3 regions of the Nonomuraea salmonea genome follow, and region 3 is predicted to be linked to each of the others. Evidence: riboswitches for the same ligand, from Rfam matches in the RefSeq annotation. Region 3 holds a riboswitch; each other region holds the start of a gene.

Region 1 (6,383 bases), on a different contig from region 3:
CGCGCTTGTCGAGGCGCCTGGCCAGCCGCACCCACAGCGGCATGGTCAGCAGGATCGGCCCGACGAGGGCGGCGAAGAGCGTCTGGGTGGCCCCCGCCGAGCCGAGCGTGTACGTCGCGAAGTAGGGCGCGGCGGCCAGCATCATGCTGACGGCCAGCATCTGCGTGCAGGCCAGCACGGTCAGCCAGATGAACGCCGGGTTTCCCTTGATCGCCGCGAACTGCTCGCGCCACCCGCCGCGGTCCGGCTCCGGCGCTCCCGTCATGGGGGCGCGGGCGGTGCCGAGGAACGAGGCGAGCATGGCGACGAGCAGGATGACGGCGATCGTCAGGCCCATCGTCCGGTAGCTGCTCAGCGTGCCGTGCGCGCCGTCGCCGGTGGCGATGGCCGGCGCCAGCACGCCGCTGATCGCGGTGGCCGCGCCGATGAAGACCATCCGCCACTGCAGCAGCGCCGTGCGCTCGTGGTAGTCGTGCGTCATCTCACTGGGCATCGCCTTGTACGGCACCTCGAACAGCGCGTACGCGGTCGCCGTGGCCATGAAGCAGGCGCCGACGTACAGCGCGGCGGGCACCCCGGTCAGCGGCGGCCCGGCGAACACCAGGAAGAAGGCGACCGGCAGCGTGCACGCCCCGGCGAGCAGCCAGGGCCGGCGCGGCCCCCAGCGCGAGACCGTCCGGTCAGACCAGCGCCCGACCAGCGGGTTGATGATCAGGTCCCAGATCTTGGGCGCGGTCACCACCACACCGGCCAGCCACGCGGGCACGGCGAGGAAGTTCGTCATGTAGAACAGCAGCAGCAGGCCGGGCACCGCGTTGACGGTCGAGGTGCAGAACGACCCGATCCCATAGCCGAACCGCACGCCTTTCGGGACGGTGGCCGTGCCCACCCCCGGTGTGATCATTACCTCATTGAAACCGAGTGAGGGCTCGTTGGGGAGGGCCCACTTTCGCGGGCCCTCCGCCGGTCAGTCGTTCACGCTGGCGCAGACCACGTGCGCGCCGATCTCGATCATCCGGCGCTCGCTGCGCGCGTCGGCGACCCTGGCCATCAGGATCGGCGCCCCTGAGGCGGCGAACTGCGGCAGCCGGGCGCGTACGAGGCGGTGCAGGTCGCGTACGACGTCCTCGGCCGCGGACATGTGCACCTTGACGTGCAGCATGATCCCGGGGGCACCGGACGCCGTGCGCGCCTCGCTGATCCAGACGTGGTGCACGAGCGGGAAGTCCATCAGCAGGTACGCGATGGCCTGCCGCAGCGCGGGCAGGATCGGATGCGTGCACCGCCGGTAGCCGGGGTCCACCTGCTGCATCGGCCCCGACAGGTGCGGCCGCGGCGCGGGCACCCACGGCAGCGCGGGGGCCTCGGGCGACGGGGGAGCCACCTGCGCGAGCGCGGCGCCGCGTGACACGGTGGCCATCGCGCCCGTGGCGTAGGCGGCGGGCGCCGCCCCCGACAGCACGGGTGTGGGCCCCGTGCGCGTCGTGGTGAGGAAGCGTTGGAGATCGTCGATGGGCACGGCCGCGGCGGCCGGGCCTGCCGCGTCGATCACGATCTCGCGTACTCCGGTGACGCGCTGGATGTCCAGGATGGTGTCGGCGTCGCAGGCCGACAGCGAATGGCTTCCGCGGTGCCGGGCGTAGGTGGCGGCGCTGGTGTAGCCCAGCAGCACCCGGTCACCTACTTGAGTGGTCCCGAGGACCACGGAACGATCTGGTCGCACTGCCACCAGGACTCCACCGTCGGCAAGAGCGCCCAGCAGGCGGTGCGGAGTGCCATGCTGGGCGAGCACGTCGGCAAGCGCAGGATTCCCGATGCTCATATGACGAACCATAGGTAGTCGGCCACGGCTTATCAGGCTAATGGCGAATAAATCTCCCGATCAAGACAAAGATGGGAGCGGCGTGGATGACTTTCCACTCTGCTGGGTACAGGGCCTCCCGTCTCACATCGTGAGTCCCTCGTGAACGCGTTCACAAGCGCCCGATAGACTCTGTGGGACCGCCGGGGGGATCCGTGGACGTGTCCCTCCCAAGCCCGCCCTGCCTTAAGGATCCACACCAGTGAACAAGCCCGTCGTTCTGGTCGCAGAGGAGCTGTCCGAGGCCGGTCTCGCCGTACTCGGCGCTGATTTCGAGGTCCGCCACACCGACGGCGCCGACCGTTCCCAGCTGCTGCCCGCCCTCGCCGACGTTGACGCGCTCATCGTCCGCTCCGCCACGCAGGTCGACGCCGAGGCCATCGCCGCCGCGCCCAAGCTGCGGGTGGTCGCCCGCGCGGGGGTCGGCCTCGACAACGTCGACGTCGAGGCGGCCACCAAGGCCGGCGTCATGGTCGTCAACGCTCCGACCTCCAACATCACCAGCGCCGCCGAGCAGACCATCGCGCTCATCCTGGCCAGCGCGCGCAACACGGCCCAGGCCCACGCCGCGCTGAAGAACGGTGAGTGGAAGCGCTCGAAGTACACCGGTGTCGAGCTCGACGAGAAGGTCGTCGGCATCCTCGGCCTCGGCAAGATCGGCCAGCTCGTGGCCCAGCGGCTGGCGCCGTTCGGGGTCGAGCTGATCGCCTACGACCCCTACCTGCCGCCGGCCCGCGCCGCGCAGATGGGCGTCCGGCTGGTCAGCCTCGACGAGGTGCTCAAGCAGGCCGACTTCATCACCGTCCACCTGCCCAAGTCCAAGGAGACGGTCGGGCTCATCGGCGACCGCGAGCTGCACCAGGTCAAGCCCAACGTGCGGATCGTCAACGTCGCGCGCGGCGGCATCGTCGACGAGGGCGCCCTCTACGCGGCGATCAAGGAGGGCCGGGTCGCGGGAGCCGGCCTGGACGTCTTCGCCAAGGAGCCGTGCACCGACAGCCCGCTGTTCGAGCTCGACCAGGTCGTCGTCACGCCCCACCTCGGCGCCTCCACCCACGAGGCCCAGGAGAAGGCCGGCACCCAGGTCGCGCGCAGCGTGAAGCTGGCCCTCGCGGGCGAGTTCGTGCCCGACGCGGTCAACGTCCAGGGCGGCGCCGTGGCCGAGGACGTCAAGCCGGGCCTGCCGCTGGCCGAGAAGCTGGGCCGGGTCTTCACCGCGCTGGCCGGCGAGGTGGCCACCAAGCTCGACGTCGAGGTGCGCGGCGAGATCGCCGCCCAGGACGTGCGGGTGATCGAGCTGGCCGCGCTCAAGGGCGTCTTCGCCGACGTGGTCGAGGAGCAGGTCACCTACGTCAACGCGCCGCTGCTGGCCAAGGACCGCGGCATCGCGGTCGAGCTGGTCACCAGCTCCGAGAGCCCCGACTGGCGCAACCTGGTGACCGTGCGCGGCGTGCTGGCCGACGGCCGCACGGTCTCGGTGTCGGGCACGCTGTCCGGGCCGCGCCAGATCACCAAGATCGTCGAGGTCAACGGCTTCGAGATGGAGATCGAGCCGACGGCCCACCTGTGCTTCTACACCTACACCGACCGCCCCGGCGTCGTCGGCGTGGTCGGCCGGCTGCTCGGCGAGCACGGCATCAACATCGCCTCGATGCAGGTGGCCCGTGACGTCAAGGGCGGCAAGGCGCTCATCGCGCTGACCGTCGACTCGGCGATCCCGGCCGAGGTGGTCGAGCAGATCGGCGCCGAGATCGGCGCCGAGAGCGGCCGCTCGGTCGACCTGGAGGACTGACCCTCTGACCTGCGCAGGGCCGTCACCCGTTTCGGGTGGCGGCCCTTTTGCGTCTCAGGATGCGAGATAGTAGGACATCCAAGCACTGTCCTCGGGTACTGTAGCCGGTGATGCGCCAGGTTCTCGTACTCATTACCTGCCGCGGCGGGGCCTGTTAGGGCAGGTCGACGACCCGCCGCGGTGCGCGGCGTATGCGTCGGCCGTCAAGTCCCTTCGTCCGGTCCGTGACCCGGACCACGAGATTCAGGCCCGGTCGGGCTCGCGACCGGAGTCCGGCTTCCCCCCTTTCTCAGGAACACGTCCGCGAAGCGAGATGAGCCACATGTACGAGATGTATGCCTACAACCGTGCCGAGGACCAAGAGGACGAGGCGGCCGAGGCCGTCCAGATGGCCCTCGACCGGCGTGACAACGGCGGAGCCCCCCAAAGCAGGTGAGCCCAGAACGGCCCCGCGCTCGTTCGCACGGGGCCGCTCGTCCGGGTGGTGCAAGGTCAGAGGGTCGCGGTCAGCATCGACGGGGCGGGGTCATCGCGCCGTTTCTGCAGCTCGCGCCACTGACGGACGCCCTCGCGGTCGGGCCTGACCGCTCCGACGAACGCCTGCCGGCGCCAGTCGGAGAGCTTCTCCTCCTTCACCACGTCGCCCGAGTGCGGCGCGTGCACCATGTAGCCGGGCTTGGAGATCATGCCCACGTGACCGAGTCCGCTGAAGAAGACCAGGTCACCGGGCTTGAGATGGTTCCAGCTGATTTTCCGGGAGAACGCGTTGTACTGCTCGGCGGCGGTGCGCGGCAGGTGGATCCCCGCCTTCTGGTACGCCCTGAGCATGAGCCCGGAGCAGTCGTACCCGCTGCGGCTCGTGCCGCCCCACACGTACGGGATGCCGCGCTGGTGCATCGCGAACCTGAGGGCGGTCTTCCAGGCCGGCTTGGGCGCGCGCTGCTGCTGGATGCGCTTGACCTCGGGGCCGGTCAGAGTGATCGAGCCGGCCGCGTTCGTACCGGAGCCGGATTTCGTGCCGGGGCCGGATTTCGTGTCGGGGTCGGAGTTCGTGTCGGGGGAGTGACGGCTTTCACCGGGGCCGGCGGGCGTCGGCGCGGCGGAGGCCGGAGGGGGGCACACGATGAGCCCGGCGGCGACACCCGCCAGGGCGATGGCAATGCGAGACAGGGGTCTGTCCTTCCATGCGGCCGGCCGGGTTAGCTGACGGGCTCGGGCCTGGAAGACAGCCCTACGGCGAAGCCGATTCGCCCCTGGGGGAGAGGTGGGTCCCCGGCTCCACGCACCTGCTGCGTGGATTAGGCCTGACGGACTCTAACGAATCGGTCAAAAGGTCGCAATACATGCAAAATCGGACGTCCGGAAAATGAGATGATGTGTTCGTCAGTCGAGACGAGCCGGTAAGGTACCGCCCATGGAGTCGCGTAACATCCGCCTGGCTGTCATCCCCGGTGACGGCATCGGCACCGAGGTCGTCGCAGAAGGGCTCAAGGTCCTGGATGCCGTGGGCACCAAGATCGAGCCCACCCACTACGACCTGGGCGCCGCGCGCTATCACCGCACCGGCGAGACGTTGCCCGACTCGGTGCTCCACGAGCTGCGCGGCTACGACGCCATCCTGCTCGGCGCCGTCGGAGACCCCAGCGTGCCGCCCGGCGTCCTGGAGCGCGACCTGCTGCTGCGGCTGCGGTTCGAGTTCGACCACTACGTCAACCTGCGCCCGGTCAAGCTGTTCCCCGGCGTGCGCACCCCGCTGGCCGACACCCCGCCCGAGAAGATCGACATGATCGTCGTCCGCGAGGGCACCGAGGGCCTCTACGCCGGCACCGGCGGCGCCATGCGGCGCGGCACCCCGCACGAGATCGCCACGCAGGAGTCGCTCAACACCGCACACGGCGTCGAGCGCGTGGTCCGCTACGCCTTCGAGAAAGCTCAGTCGCGCCCGCGCAAGAAGCTCACGCTCGTCCACAAGACGAACGTCCTCACCTTCGCGGGCGACCTGTGGCAGCGCACCGTCAACCGGGTCGCCGCCGACTACCCCGAGATCGCCGTCGACTACTCCCACATCGACGCGGCCTCGATGTTCTTCGTCACCCAGCCCGAGCGCTTCGACGTGGTGGTCACCGACAACCTCTTCGGCGACATCATCACCGACCTCGGCGCCGCCATCGCGGGCGGCATCGGCCTGGCCGCCAGCGGCAACATCAACCCCGACGGCGCCGCGCCCAGCATGTTCGAGCCGGTCCACGGCAGCGCGCCCGACATCGCGGGCCAGGGCAAGGCCGACCCGACCGCGACCATCCTCTCCGTCGCCATGCTTCTCGACCACCTCGGCCTGAGCGCCGAGGCGGCCAGGGTGGAGCAGGCCGTCGCCGACGACATCGCGGCGCGCGTCGCGGGCTCCGCCCCGCGCGGCACGCAGCAGATCGGCGACGACATCACCGCGCGAGTATCCGGCTAGGACCGCCTAGCCCGATCACGAGCGCCCGGCGGCCCTGAGGGGACTGCCGGGCGCTTTTTCGTGTCCCTGTACGGAGAAATGGGGGCTATATCCCCCATTGACCCCTTGCCATCCCATATAGCGAGACAATAGGAAGTACGGACTGCCTCCCGGCGCGGCCGCCTCTCGCGGCCGTCGCAGAAACCGCAGACAGCGGGCAGCTTCCGGTAGGTTTCGGTAGATCGCAGAGAGAAGGACCGACGTCATGACCATCGCTCAGAAGCTCAGCT
Region 2 (6,383 bases), on a different contig from region 3:
CACCGCCGGAGGCGCCCCATGACCGGAGTCGCGTTGGGTGCCTTGGTGCGGGTGGCGTGGCGGATCGATCGGCGCGCGGTGGTCGTACTCGCCGGGTTCCTGCTCGCGGGCGCCGTCAGTCACGGCCTGGTCGGGGTGTTCCTGCGGGAACTGACCGACGCCGCCACGCGGGGCCTGCTCGGGCCGGCCGCCGTCCAGGCCGTGGCGGCGGGGGCGGCGCTGGCGGCAGGGGTGGCGCTGGGCCGGGCCGAGCTGGCGCTGATGCAGGAGCTGGCCGAGCGGATGGGGCTGGCCGTGCAGGAGGAGATCCTCGCGCTCACGGCGAGCCTGCCCACGATCGAGCATCTGGAGCGGCCCGCGTACCTGGACAGGCTGCGCACGCTGCGCGAGGAGAGCAGGGAGCTGTACTTCGCGGTGTGGGCACTGGCCCTGGTGGCCGAGCACGCCCTGCAGATCGGGCTCGGCGTGGTGCTGCTCGCCGCCGTGCACCCGCTGCTCCCGCTCCTGCTGGGCGCCGCCGTGCTGCCCTCACTCCTGGTACGCGGCCGCGCCGCCGCCCGCATCGACGCCGCCACGTCCAGCACCGCCGAGACCGCCCGCCTGGAGCTGAGCCTGTCGGAGACGGCCACGTCCGCAGGGGCGGCCAAGGACCTGCGGCTCGGCGGCGCGGGAGAGGTCCTGGACGCGATGGCGGGACGGCACTGGGACGCGGTGTCAGACGAGCTCGGGAGGGCGCGGCTACGGGCGGGCCTGCTGACGTTCGCGGGCTCGGCCACGTTCCTCGCGGGATACGTCGCCGCGCTCGCCCACGCCGCCTGGCTGGCCGGCCGGGGTCAGGCCACGGCGGGTGACGTGGTGCTGGTGGCCACGGTCGGTGTGCAGTTCGTCACCCAGGCCGCCCGCCTCGCCTTCCACCTCGGCTCGGCCGCCGCAGGCCGGCACGCCGCCACCCGCCTCGCCTGGCTCCGCGCCTACGCGGCCGCCCGCCATCAGGATCGAGGCGCCGCAGCGCCGCCGCCGGTGCTGCGCGGCGGCATCACGCTGGCCGGGCTCTCCTTCACCTACCCGGGGACGTCCCGCGAGGTGCTCCACGATCTGGACCTGCACCTGCCCGCGGGCGCCACGGTCGCGCTGGTCGGCACGCACGGGTCGGGCAAGACGACGCTGGTGAAGCTGCTGTGCGGGCTGCATCGGCCGTCGCGTGGCACGATCCTGGTGGACGGCCGCCCGCTCGGAGACCTCGCGCAGGACGCGTGGCAGGCCAGGGTCGGCGCGGTCTTCCAGGATCACGTCCGCTTCGAGCTCACGGCCGGCGAGACGGTCGGCGTGGGGGATCTCCCCAAGCTGCGCGACCCCGCGGCCGTGGCGGGGGCGCTGGAACGAGCCGACGCCGGCCAGGTGGTCGCCGGGCTGCCTCAGGGACTGGAGACCGAGCTGGGGGAGACGTTCGAGCACGGTGTACGGCTCTCCGGCGGGCAGTGGCAGCGGCTGGCCCTGGCTCGCGGGTCGATGCGGACGGAGCCGTTGCTGCTGGTGCTGGACGAGCCGACCGCCGCGCTGGACGCACCGGCCGAGAGCGCGGTCTTCGCGCGCTACGCCGAGGCGGCCAAGGGCCATCCGGGAGCCGTCACGTTGCTGATCACGCACCGCTTCCCCACCGTGCGGATGGCGGACCTGATCGTCGTCCTCGGCGAAGGCCGGATCGTGCAGTGCGGCACCCACGACCGGCTCAGCCAGATCCCGGGGCCGTACGCCGATCTCCTGACATGACGAACGCGCGCCCCCGGGAAGGGGCGCGCGTTCCGCTGTCAGGAAGAGGGACGTGAGGGAAGGTCAGCCGGCGTACTCGGGGTAGCCGTAGCCGACGACCTGCGACTTCGGCCGGACCCGCTCTTCGACCTTGCCGTTGCCGGTGTTGCCTTCGATGGTGGAGATGGTGCCGTCGTGGTTGTCCTTGACGACGAAGCCCACGTGCTGGATGTCGCTCAGGGACTTGCCGCCCTTCCAGGAGAAGAACACCACGGCACCCGGCTTGGCCTCGTGGCCGAAGCGCTGGTTGGCGGCGAACCACTTGGCGTGGGCGACGGTCCAGGCGTCCCAGCCGACCTGCGGGCGGGCGCCGGTCTGCTCGCCGACCCAGGAGACGAACATCGAGCACCAGGCGGCGTTCAGGTAGGCGGCGCGGCTGCCGCCGTCACGGGCGACGGTTTCGGCGGCACGCTGGGAGTTGGCGTACCACTGCTGGAACTTGGTCCCGCCGCCGCTGGCGTTCTCGGAGACGCCCACCTGCGCCCTGGCGACGGCCAGGACCTGGTCGGCGGTGGCGGTGATCTTGGTTTCGTCACGCTCGCTCGCCTTGTGGGCGGCGAGCGCGGTGGCCGGGTGCTTCGCGGCGGTGGCCGCGGCGACGGCGGTGGAGGTGTCGGCGTGGGCCGCGGCGGGGACGCCGAAGGCCGAGGCCAGGACGCCGGCGCCGAGGACGGCGCGGGCGATGGTGCTCTTCGAGACAGCGGTAAGACGATGCTTGGCCATCGAGGGGGTTACTCCTTGCTTCCATGCCGCTTACCGGGTTAGCTGACGGGTTCGGGCGTGGAAGCTGCCCTACGGCACCGAAGTGCCGATTCACCCCAAAGGACATGGGTCCCCGGTTCCGCGCGTGGCGGATTCAGCGGTCACAGGACGATCCTGTGATGTGTCGTGCGATGGTCTGACATAGCCGGACAAACCGGACGTATGCCTCAAGATGCCCCATAAGGTAATACATGAGGCAAGAGGATTACAAATCCATAAAAGTAAAGTCAGCCGAGCTGACTGCGCGCCTCGGCCAGAAGCCCCATCATGGCAAGGGATTCGTCAAGCGGCATGATCGAGGATTCGGTCCTGCCTTCGGCCGTGGCGGCGCGGACTTCGCGGAGCTCTCCGGCGTAACCGTTGTCGGCCGGGTCGAGCACGTGCTCTTCCGGCTCCATCGCCGGCCCGGAGAGGACGATCCGCTGCGGTGCCCAGAACGGTGCCTGGATGTCCGCCCGCATCTGGGTACCTACAACACTGGCCCCGTTCGGGTAATTCCCGAGCAATGAGGTGGCCACGAGAGCGTGCCGCCCGCCGGGGTAACGCAAGACGCCGGCCGCCTCCGCGTCAACGCCGTTCGGGGCCAGGGAGCCGGTGACGTGCAGGCCGGTGGGCATGCCCAGGATGAGCTGGGCCAGCCCGAACGGGTAGATCCCGAGGTCGAGCAGCGCGCCGCCGCCCAGCTCCGGAGCCCACAGGCGGTGCGCCGGGTCGTACGGATGGGCGAAGCCGAAGCTCGCCTGGACCGACCGGATCTCCCCGAAGCGGGGATCCTCCTTGATGCGCCTGATGAGCGGGTTGAACCGCATCCACATGGCCTCCATCAGGAAGACCCCGGCCTCACGGGCCAGCCGCACCATCTTCTCCGCGTCGTCCACGGTCGCGGCCAGCGGCTTCTCGCACAGCACCGCCTTGCCCGCCGCGATGGCGGCGGCGGCGACCTGCAGGTGCTGGGCGTGCGGGGTGGCGACGTAGATCGCGTCCACCGCCGGGTCGGCGCACAGCTCCTCATAGGACCCGTACGCCGACTCGGCGCCCAAATCCGACGCCAGGGTCTGCGCCCTGGCCAGGTTCCTGCTTCCCACGGCGGCCACCCGCATGCCGGGCTCCGCCACGATCGCCGCACCCACGGTACGGGCGATGCCGCCGGTGGCGGCTATTCCCCAAGTGAAATCTCGCACGCCGGCGATCGTATACGGAAGGCAAATATGGGCTTATGTCGGTGGTGCCGGAAATATCAGGAATGTCGTTTTGTCACATCCGTCACTCGAACGAGTCCGGGTCGGGCCCGAGCCGCTGCCCCCGGCTGAGCGCCCCGATGGCCGCCAGGTCCTCGGCGTCCAGGATGAAGTCGAAGACGTCGATGTTCTCGGCGATCCGCGCCGGCGTCACCGACTTCGGGATCACCACGTTCCCGAGCTGCAGGTGCCAGCGCAGCACGATCTGCGCCGGCGTCTTGCAGTGCTTGTCGGCCAGCACCCGCAGCGCCGGGTCGTCGAGCAGCCCCCTGCCCTGCCCCAGCGGGCTCCACGCCTCGGTGAGGATGCCGTTGGCCTCGTGGAACTCGCGCATCTGCCGCTGCTGGAAGTAGGGGTGGAGCTCGATCTGGTTGATGGCGGGGACGATGTCGGCCTCGTCCATGAGCCTGGTGAGCGTCTCGACGGTGAAGTTCGAGACGCCGATGGCCTTGGCCCGGCCGTCCCGGTAGATCTTCTCCATGGCCCTCCACGCCTGCAGGTACTTGTCCTGCCCCGGCATCGGCCAGTGGATGAGATAGAGGTCGACGTAGTCGAGGCCGAGCCGGGCCAGCGACTCGTCGAAGGCGGCCTCGGCGCGGGCGTGCTCGCCGTTGGCCAGCTTGGTCGTGACGAACACCTTCTCCCTCGGCAGCCCGCTGTTGCGCACCGCGCGGCCCACGCCCTCCTCGTTGCCGTAGGCGGCGGCCGTGTCGATGTGCCGGTAGCCGGCCTTGAACGCGGTCGTGACCGCCTGCTCGGCCTCCTCGGCAGGTACCTGCCAGACGCCATAACCGAGCTGCGGGATCTGCACGCCGTCCGTGTTGAGCATGAGCGAGTTCATACCCTCCATTGTTCACGCCGCGTTCCTGGCGGCTTAAGCCGGGCGGGCTAGCTTGAAGCGGTCGTGAACGGCCCATCACCCGGGAGGGCAGGAGTGGTCGAACAGGCGTCGGCCTGGGTGGAGTCACCGCTCCAGATGCTGTGCGCCGTCGAGGCCCACCACGCCGGGCTCCTCGGCCCGGCCACGGCCGTCGTGCCGCGCGCCGGCCTGCGCCCGCTCAAGGCCACCCGGCGCGAGCTGCGCTCGATGGCGCTGCCCGGCGGGCTGGAGCTGGCCGAGCCGCGTGAGCGCATGCCGCGCCGCGCGCTGGCGGTGGGCGACGCCTTCTCGGGACGGGTGCAGCTGCGCTGGCTGCTGTCCAGGCCGGGACGCGTCGTCGTGGTGGACGACGGGCTGGCCACGCTGCGGCTGCTCGAACTGCTGGCCGCCGGGCCGTACCGGCCGCTGCTGCGGGCCCGCGCCGAGGGGGGACGGCTGCGTGCCGTGCTCGGCCTGGCCGCCGCGCTGCGGCTGCGGCTGAGCGAGGTGTCGGTCTTCACCGCCCTGCCCGTGGACGACCGGCTCGCCGAAGCCGTACGGGAAGCCGGCGTGCAGCTCGTCCGCCACGACTTCGCCTGGCTGCGCGCGCAGCCGCCCAGCTCCGAGGGCCCCGCCGAGCGTACGGTCGTGCTCGGCACCTCGCTCGTCCGCAACGGCCTCGTCCGCCGCGACCACTACCTGCGCTGGCTGACCGACCTGGCCGCGCGCGAGCCGCTCGCCTACTACCCGCACCGCCGCGAGGACCCCGTGGACGTCGCGCTGATCCGGGAGCGTCCCGGCATCACCGTCCACGACGGCGGCGTGCCGGCCGAGCTGACGCTGCGCGGCCTCGACGCGGGCCAGCGCGTGCTCAGCCTGCCCTCGACCGCGATCACGTCGCTGCGCGTGCTGCTCGGCCCGCGCGGCGTCGCCGTCGAGCCCGTGGATGTACCCGATGACTGGTGGACCAGCAGGGCGGCGCCCGCCCTGCGCTCGCATTTGACAGGAGTTCCCGGGTGAGAGTGCTGGCCGTCGCCGACTCCGACTCGTATCTGAAATGGGCGGCCTGCCTGCTCGACGACCTGCCTCCCGGCTGCGTGACCGACCTGGTCGTGGTGCGCACGCCGATCGCGCCCTCGCCCGAGCAGATCGCCGCCGCCGTGGGGGAGCGGGCCGTGCCGCCGGTGCCGCCGGTGCTGTCGGCGCGGTCGCTGCGGCGGCTGGCCGAGCGCACCGGGCCCGACGCGATCCTGGTGGCCTGTACGGGCCCGGTGGTGGACGTGCTGGTCGCCGAGGTGCTCGACGGCCTGCGGCCCCGGCCCGTCTTCGTCTCCGGGCTGCCCGGCATCTCCGTGCCCGCCACGGAGAAGGCGTGGACGTTCCGCAGCGGCTGCGACCTGTTCGTCGTGCACAGCGAGCGCGAGGTGGCCGAGTTCACCGCGATCGCCGGCCGGCTCGGCGGCGGTGGCGCGGTGGGCCTGGCCAGGCTGCCGTTCCTGCGGCCCCAGCGGGGCGCCGGCGGCGGCGACCGGGTGGTGTTCGCCACCCAGGCCAAGGTGCCGCGCGAGCGGCGGCAGCGCGAGCGGATCCTGCTGTCGCTGGCCGCGCTTTCGGCCGACCGGCCTGACCTGGAGGTCGTGGTCAAGCTGCGCGCCCTCGACGGCGAGCGGCAGACGCACAACGAGCGGCTGCCGTACCAGCGGTTGTGGCGCGAG
Region 3 (6,383 bases):
CACGTCACCACCGAAGTACCGCTGCCGCCTCAGCAGCGTCGGGCAGCGCACGTCTCCCCGCACGAAGCTCCCGAACCGCCACCCGCTCTCCTCGTCCCAGGCCAGCGCCAGCACGCACTCCTCGACGAGCTCCCGATCCTCGATGAGGATGGAAGCCGAGCGCGGCAGGAACTCCGCCATCCAGTGATCACTCGGCTGAACGGCCCGCCGAACGAGAGCCAGGTAGACATCGTGCAGGTAGCCGACATGCAACTCCTGCCACTCCACATGCCAGACACCCCTGGGCGTCACCACATCGGTGCCCGTGGGGCGGCGACCCCACGCGGCAAGCCGGTCGAGCTGAGCTCCGGCCTTGACCCGCCCTTGAGGACCAGGGACATGCAAGGCTCCCCTCTTTCTCGCGGAACCAGGGATGCCGAGCTGCCGACATGCGACGGGCTTTTGAAGGGCGTCCCCGTCGTCGGCGATTTCTGTGGTCATCCGCACCCCTCCCGCTACCAATGGTGAGGTATGGTAAGTCTGCATGCAATCTTGCACGCAGTCTTACTTCTGTGGCTCAATATCTGGAGTGATCAAGGCTCTGTCCGGGAATTAGCCACTTTTGGGACATATATGGTCAATCGCACTTCTCCGCCCACCGTGCAGCGTCGCATTCTGGCGCGGGAGCTGCGTCATCTCCGTGAACGTGCGTCCCTGACGGGCGACGACATCAAGGACCGGCTCGGCTGGTCGCCTTCCAAGATTTCCAGGATCGAGAACGCCCGCATCAGCGTCTCGCAGGGCGACATCGAATTGTTGCTCGACGTCTACAATGCCTCCGCCGTCCAGCGCGAGCGCCTTCTGGCGCTGGCCGGCCAGACCCAGACCCCGCACTCCTGGCGGGCCTATCCCGCGCCGACGCAGGAGTTCCTGTCGTTTCTCGAAGTCGAGGCGGTGGCCGACTCGATCCGGCAGTGGGAGGTGGGGGTGGTGCCGGGCGTCCTGCAGACGGAGGCGTACGCGCGGCATCTGATCCAGAGCTGGCGCGACATCGACGACACGCTGACGCAGCGTCAGGTCGAGGACCGCGTCGCCATCCGGCTGAACCGCCAGAAACGCTTTCTCCCTCCGGAGTCATCGCACATATGGATCGTTATGGACGAATCCATACTTATGCGGACAGTCGGTGGGCCTGACGTCATGGCGGAACAATTGCAGCAGCTGGTGGACTTCTCCCTGCTGCCCAACGTGAAGCTCCAGGTCGCACCGCTCGATCGGCCCCGGGGGGTGTTCGAGGAGTCCTTCACCCTGCTGAATCTGGACCGGAGCAACCCCCTCGAGCAGTGCCTGGTCTACATCGACCACAATCTCACCAGTCAATTCCTGCTGGATGAACAGCGCTCGATCTACTTCGAGAAGATGTTCGAATATTTCCACAGGAGTGCGTTGGACGAGGAGACGAGCCGCACCATCATTTCGAGATACAACCGTGATGCATCCATGGTTTGAAGTGGCCAGCGGTGCTGGTGGGGCGGCCGATAATATTCCCCGCATGCAAGATCAGTGGACGCGGTCCAGCTTCTGCGGGCATAACGGAAATTGCGTTGAAGTCCGCCTGCTGGATGACGATATGGTCGCCATTCGCGACAGCAAGAACCTTGGCCAGCAGCCCCTCGTGATCACGGCCTCCGCCTATCGGCAGCTGATCGAGAAGGTCAAACGAGGCGACGTCTAGCGCGTCCACTCACGAACCATCGACCACCATGCCCGCCTCAGCAGCCGGCGCCCGTGAAGGGCGTCGGCTGCTCGTCGGTTCGGCCGGTCAGGTGAGGTTCAGGCCGCCGTCCACGGCGAGGATCTGGCCGGTGAGCCAGGTTGTGGTGGGGTCGGCGAGGTGGAGGATCCAGGTGGCCACCTCCTCCGGGACGCCGCGGCGGCCCAGGGGGATGCTGGCGGCCTCGTCCTGCTTGATCTGGGTGACGGTCTCCTCCGGGAGGCCGGCGGCGGTCAGGGCCTCGCTCTCCGTGGGGCCCGGTGCGACGGCGTTGACGCGGATGCCGTCGGCGGCCAGTTCCAGGGCCCAGCTTCTCGTCAGCTGTTCGATGGCGGCCTTCGAGGCGGCGTAGTGGGCGGCGCCGGGCAGGGGGCGGTGGCCGTACGTGCTGGAGATGTTGATGATCGTGCCGCGGGTCCTGCGCAGGTAGGGCAGGGCGGCGTGGGCCAGGAGGCTCGGGGCGGTGACGTTCAGGGCCAGGAGGCTGGCGATGCGCGTCGCGTCCGTCTCCGCCAGCGGCATCATGGCTGTGCCGCCGGCGTTGTTGACCAGGACGTCGAGGTGGCCCCAGCGGTCCGTGGCGGCCTTCACCACGGCCTGCGGGGCGCCGTCCGCGGTGATGTCGGCGGAATGGACGGCGATGCCGGGGTGGTGGGTGGCGGTCTCCTCCAGAGGGGCCGGGCGGCGGCCGACGGCGAGTACGTGCGCGCCCGCCTTGGCCAGGGTGATCGCGGTGGCCCGGCCGATGCCGGAGCCGGCGCCGGTGACGATCGCGACGGTGTTCTCGAGATGACGACTGGTCACGTGCTGAACTTCCTTGCTCTGTTCGGTGCGGTCAGATGCTGGGGTGGGTTCGTGGGCCCGCACGGAGGGGGAGGCGCAGCGTGACGTGGGCGCCGTGGGTCTCGACGTGCAGGCTGCCGTGGTGGGCGGTGGTGATGGCGCGGGCGATGGCCAGGCAGAGTCCGGAGCCTCCCTGGTCGCCGACCGGCTCGTCGCTCGTTTCCGAGGGGTCGTCGCTGGTCAGGCGGAGTTCCGCGTAGTCGGCCGTGCGGTCCAGGGTGACGGTCGCCGGGTGGCGGGTGGCGCCGAGGAGGATGGCCAGGAGGCGGGTCAGGTAGGTGGAGGAGGCGCGCGTGAGGACGGTCGGGTCCAGGCGGAGCCGCACGTCGCCGACATCGGCCGACGCCGACTCCACCAGGGCGGTCAGGTTCACGTCGGTCAGTTCGCGGTCGTCGAGACCGGCTTCGAGCCTGGACAGCAGGAGCAGGTCGGTGGTGACGTTTTCCAGCCGGTCCAGGTCGTCGCTGACGTGGTCGAGCAGGTCGGTCACGTCGATGTCGTCCGGGTGCCGCCGCGCCGCCTCCACCTGGACGCGCAGCGCGGCCAGCGGCGTACGGACCTCGTGGGAGGCGTCGGCGGTGAAGCGCCGCACCGCATTGGCCCGTTCGTGCAGCTCGTCGGCGCGCGGGATGAGCACGGGCATGCCCATCAGCTCGTCCTGCTCGCGCCCGCAGGCGTCGAGGCAGGGCTGGTTGGCCGCCACGATCGTCATGTCCCCTGCCATGACCAGGCACGGGTTCGGGACGGCCGCGAGCAGGGCGGCGTGGTCGTGTCTCATCGGGTTCCTCCCCAGGCGCTGAGCGAGCCTGTCACCAGCTAGGACAGCGCAGCCCTCCGGTCTGTGACCGAAAGGGGGCGGCTTTACCGACCCGAGGGCTTAGGGGGAGACGGCGGGGGGAGGATGCGGTGGATCGAGGGGGAGGCGTGTCATGAAGGTCGTGGTGGTCGGCGGGACCGGCCTGATCGGATCGAAGCTGGTGACCAGGCTGTCGCGCGACGGCCACGAGGCGGTGGCGGCCTCGCCGCGCACCGGGGTGAACACGCTCACCGGCGAGGGTCTCGCCGAAGCGCTGGAGGGGGCGCAGGTGGTGGTCGACGTGTCGAACGCGCCGTCGTTCGAACCGGCCGCCGTCCTGGAGTTCTTCGAGACCTCCACCGGCAACCTGCTGGCCGCCGAGTCTGAGGCGGGGGTCGGGCACCATGTCGCGTTGTCCATCGTGGGCACCGAACGCATGCCGGATAACGGATATTTCCGGGCGAAGGTCGCGCAGGAGCGGCTGATCGAGAAGTCGGGGATCCCGTACTCGCTGGTGCACGCGACCCAGTTCTTCGAGTTCGTGAAGGGCATCGCGGACGAGGCCGCCGACGGGGGAGTGGTGCGCATCGCGCCGGTGCTGTTCCAGCCGATCGCCGGGGACGACGTGGCGGCGGCGCTGTGCGAGGTCGCGGAGGGTACGCCGCTCAACGGCCGGCTGGAGGTCGCCGGGCCGGAACGGGTCAGGATGGACGAGTTCGTCCGGCAGGCGCTGGCGGGGCTCGGTGACCCCCGTGAGGTGGTCACCGACCCGCACGCGCGTTACTTCGGGAGCGAGCTCGGCGAGCACTCGCTCGTGCCGCTGGGGGAGGCGCGGCTCGGCGAGGCTCGCTACGGCGACTGGGCCGCCGCCCGGTAGCACGCCCGAGACGTCAGACGGACTGGCGGCCCAGGGCGCGGAGCTGGTCGGGCGTCAGAGCCGAGACGTTCTGGTCGATGGGGACGTCCGTGTACTGGTGGATCGCCCACGACTTCCAGTCGGCCGGCGGCGTGATCGCGCCCTTGGCCCGGCTGTAGTGGGCGACCCAGAGCGGGTACTGCGCCAGGCCGTGGCCGTAGGTGTCGGCGAAGTTCCAGCCGCTGTAGAAGAGCGGCTTGGTGCCGGTCTGGTTCTCCACGTACGACAGCCACGCCTTGGCCCAGGTGTTGACCTCGGCGACGGACTTGCCGTCGGTCGTCTCCAGGTCGAGGACCAGCAGGTCACCGGCCTTGGCGGGCTGGGCGTTCACCGCGGCCAGGAAGTGGTTGGCGTCGGCGATGGGGTCGTCGGCGGGGTGGCCGTAGTGGTAGGCGCCGCGCACGATGCCCTTCTCGCCGAGCTCCCGCCAGTGCCTGGCGAAGGAGGAGTCGACGAAGTCGGTCCCCTCGGTGGCCTTGATGATGCCGAACTGCGCCGAGCTGGAGCTCCAGTCGTACAGCGGCTCGTAGTGGGAGATGTCCAGGCCGTAGGTCAGGGCGGAGCTGTGCTGGGCCGCCTCGTGCGGGGCGACCTGGTCGGTGGTGGAGGCGTGTGCGGTGCCGGTGACGGCGGTGACGGCGGCGAGTACGGCTCCGCCGAGCGCCAGTCCGAGGCGCTTGCGGTTCTCGGCAAGCTTGGCCATGCGGATGTTGACTCCTTGCTTCCATGCCGCCTACCGGGTTAGCTGACGGGTTCGGGACTGGAAGTGCCCTACGGACGCGCATGAGCGGGCGTCCGATTCACCCCGGAAAGTGGGTCCCCGGTTCCGCGGGACGCGGATTCGGCGGCCGTACGCCGGAGGCGGCGTACGGTCCGGTCAAAGATGCGAGGTCACGCGCTGCGGTGGTCCCTCGACCCGCAAAAAGTACATAATTCGCAAAAGTATCTGCAAGTACTCCAAAGGGACTTTCACTCCGCTGGCCTGGTAAGCGGTTCGAAATCCCCGTGTACGTCGCGGATTCGGAAATGGGTAAAGTTTTCCGGCACTCACTCCAGACGGAGCGTGCTGGCCGTCCTCGAGAGGGTCTCCGGCGGCGGCGCGGCGCCGTACGACGGCACGAGCTCGCGCAACGCCGGCCGCCAGCCGTCCACCCGGCCGGGGAAGGCACGTCCGAGCACGTCCAGCATGATCGCCACGGACGCCGACGCCCCGGGTGAGGCCCCGAGCAGGGCGGCGAGCCCGCCGTGGGCCGACGTCACCACCTCGGTGCCGAACCCGGCGATCGACCCGCGCCCGTTCACCGGCTTGACCACCTGCACCCGCTGGCCCGCGGTGATCGGCTCCCAGTCCTCCGCCCGCGCCTCGGGGACGAACCTGCGCAGCGCCCGCAGCCGGTCGCCGCGCGTCTGCACGAGCTGCTCGACCAGGTAGCGCAGCAGGGCCGGCTCGGCGCGGGCGGCGCCGAGCAGCGTCATGACGTTGCCGGGCGTGACGGATCCCGGCAGGTCGGTGAGCCTGCCGCGTTTGAGGAAGCGCGGCGAGAACGCGGCGAAGGGCCCGAACATCAGGTACGTCCGCCCGTCCACGACCCGGGTGTCGAGATGCGGCACCGACAGGGCGGGCGCGCCCGGCTCGGCGTGGCTGTAGACCTTGGCGCGGTGCCCGGCCACCAGTTCGGCCCGGTCCGTACGCAGGAACCGCCCGCTGATCGGAAACCCCCCGTACGCCCGCGTCTCCGCCACCCCGGCGCTCTGCAGCAGCGGCAGCGTACCCCCGCCCGCCCCCAGGAACACGAACGACCCGCGCACCCCGTAGTCGCGGGCACCCGCCAGGTCGCACACGCGCAACCGCCACGACCTGCGGTCACGGGAGAGCCCGCGCACCTCGTGCCCGGTCCGCACCTCGACGCCGTCACGTTCGAGCGCGGCGAACAGCCGCCGGGTCAGCACGCCGTAGTCGACGTCGGTGCCGCCGCGAGAACGGCACAGCGCCACCTGCTCACCGGCGGGCCGACCGGCGAACATGAGCGGCAGCAGCTCCGCCATCACCGCCCGGTCGCGGATGAATTCGAGCC

What was found. Region 3 has a riboswitch for cyclic di-AMP ahead of ACFFR3_RS29785 (glycoside hydrolase family 25 protein). Riboswitches for the same ligand answer to the same signal wherever they lie in the genome.
Region 1: it holds a riboswitch for cyclic di-AMP, as region 3 does, so the genes downstream of both, ACFFR3_RS27990 (C40 family peptidase) here and ACFFR3_RS29785 (glycoside hydrolase family 25 protein) in region 3, are expected to answer to the same signal.
Region 2: it holds a riboswitch for cyclic di-AMP, as region 3 does, so the genes downstream of both, ACFFR3_RS12970 (CHAP domain-containing protein) here and ACFFR3_RS29785 (glycoside hydrolase family 25 protein) in region 3, are expected to answer to the same signal.

Annotation. Positions count from the first base shown of each region.
Region 1 covers NZ_JBHMCF010000034.1:50,462-56,844, forward strand. The annotation lists gene ACFFR3_RS27975 (MFS transporter) at 1-904, opposite strand, end outside; gene ACFFR3_RS27980 (hypothetical protein) at 968-1,822, opposite strand; gene serA (phosphoglycerate dehydrogenase) at 2,064-3,653, shown strand; gene ACFFR3_RS27990 (C40 family peptidase) at 4,146-4,775, opposite strand; cyclic di-AMP (ydaO/yuaA leader) riboswitch at 4,827-4,968, opposite strand; gene ACFFR3_RS27995 (3-isopropylmalate dehydrogenase) at 5,068-6,114, shown strand; gene ACFFR3_RS28000 (branched-chain amino acid aminotransferase) at 6,359-6,383, shown strand, end outside.
Region 2 covers NZ_JBHMCF010000011.1:563,403-569,785, reverse strand. The annotation lists gene ACFFR3_RS12980 (ATP-binding cassette domain-containing protein) at 1-22, shown strand, start outside; gene ACFFR3_RS12975 (ATP-binding cassette domain-containing protein) at 19-1,770, shown strand; gene ACFFR3_RS12970 (CHAP domain-containing protein) at 1,834-2,532, opposite strand; cyclic di-AMP (ydaO/yuaA leader) riboswitch at 2,545-2,681, opposite strand; gene ACFFR3_RS12965 (Gfo/Idh/MocA family protein) at 2,799-3,752, opposite strand; gene ACFFR3_RS12960 (aldo/keto reductase) at 3,835-4,650, opposite strand; gene ACFFR3_RS12955 (hypothetical protein) at 4,744-5,688, shown strand; gene ACFFR3_RS12950 (DUF6716 putative glycosyltransferase) at 5,685-6,383, shown strand, end outside.
Region 3 covers NZ_JBHMCF010000036.1:25,397-31,779, reverse strand. The annotation lists gene ACFFR3_RS29815 (DUF6292 family protein) at 1-267, opposite strand, end outside; gene ACFFR3_RS29810 (helix-turn-helix domain-containing protein) at 613-1,488, shown strand; gene ACFFR3_RS29805 (DUF397 domain-containing protein) at 1,532-1,714, shown strand; gene ACFFR3_RS29800 (SDR family NAD(P)-dependent oxidoreductase) at 1,802-2,557, opposite strand; gene ACFFR3_RS29795 (sensor histidine kinase) at 2,589-3,374, opposite strand; gene ACFFR3_RS29790 (SDR family oxidoreductase) at 3,526-4,269, shown strand; gene ACFFR3_RS29785 (glycoside hydrolase family 25 protein) at 4,283-5,011, opposite strand; cyclic di-AMP (ydaO/yuaA leader) riboswitch at 5,024-5,165, opposite strand; gene mqo (malate dehydrogenase (quinone)) at 5,356-6,383, opposite strand, start outside.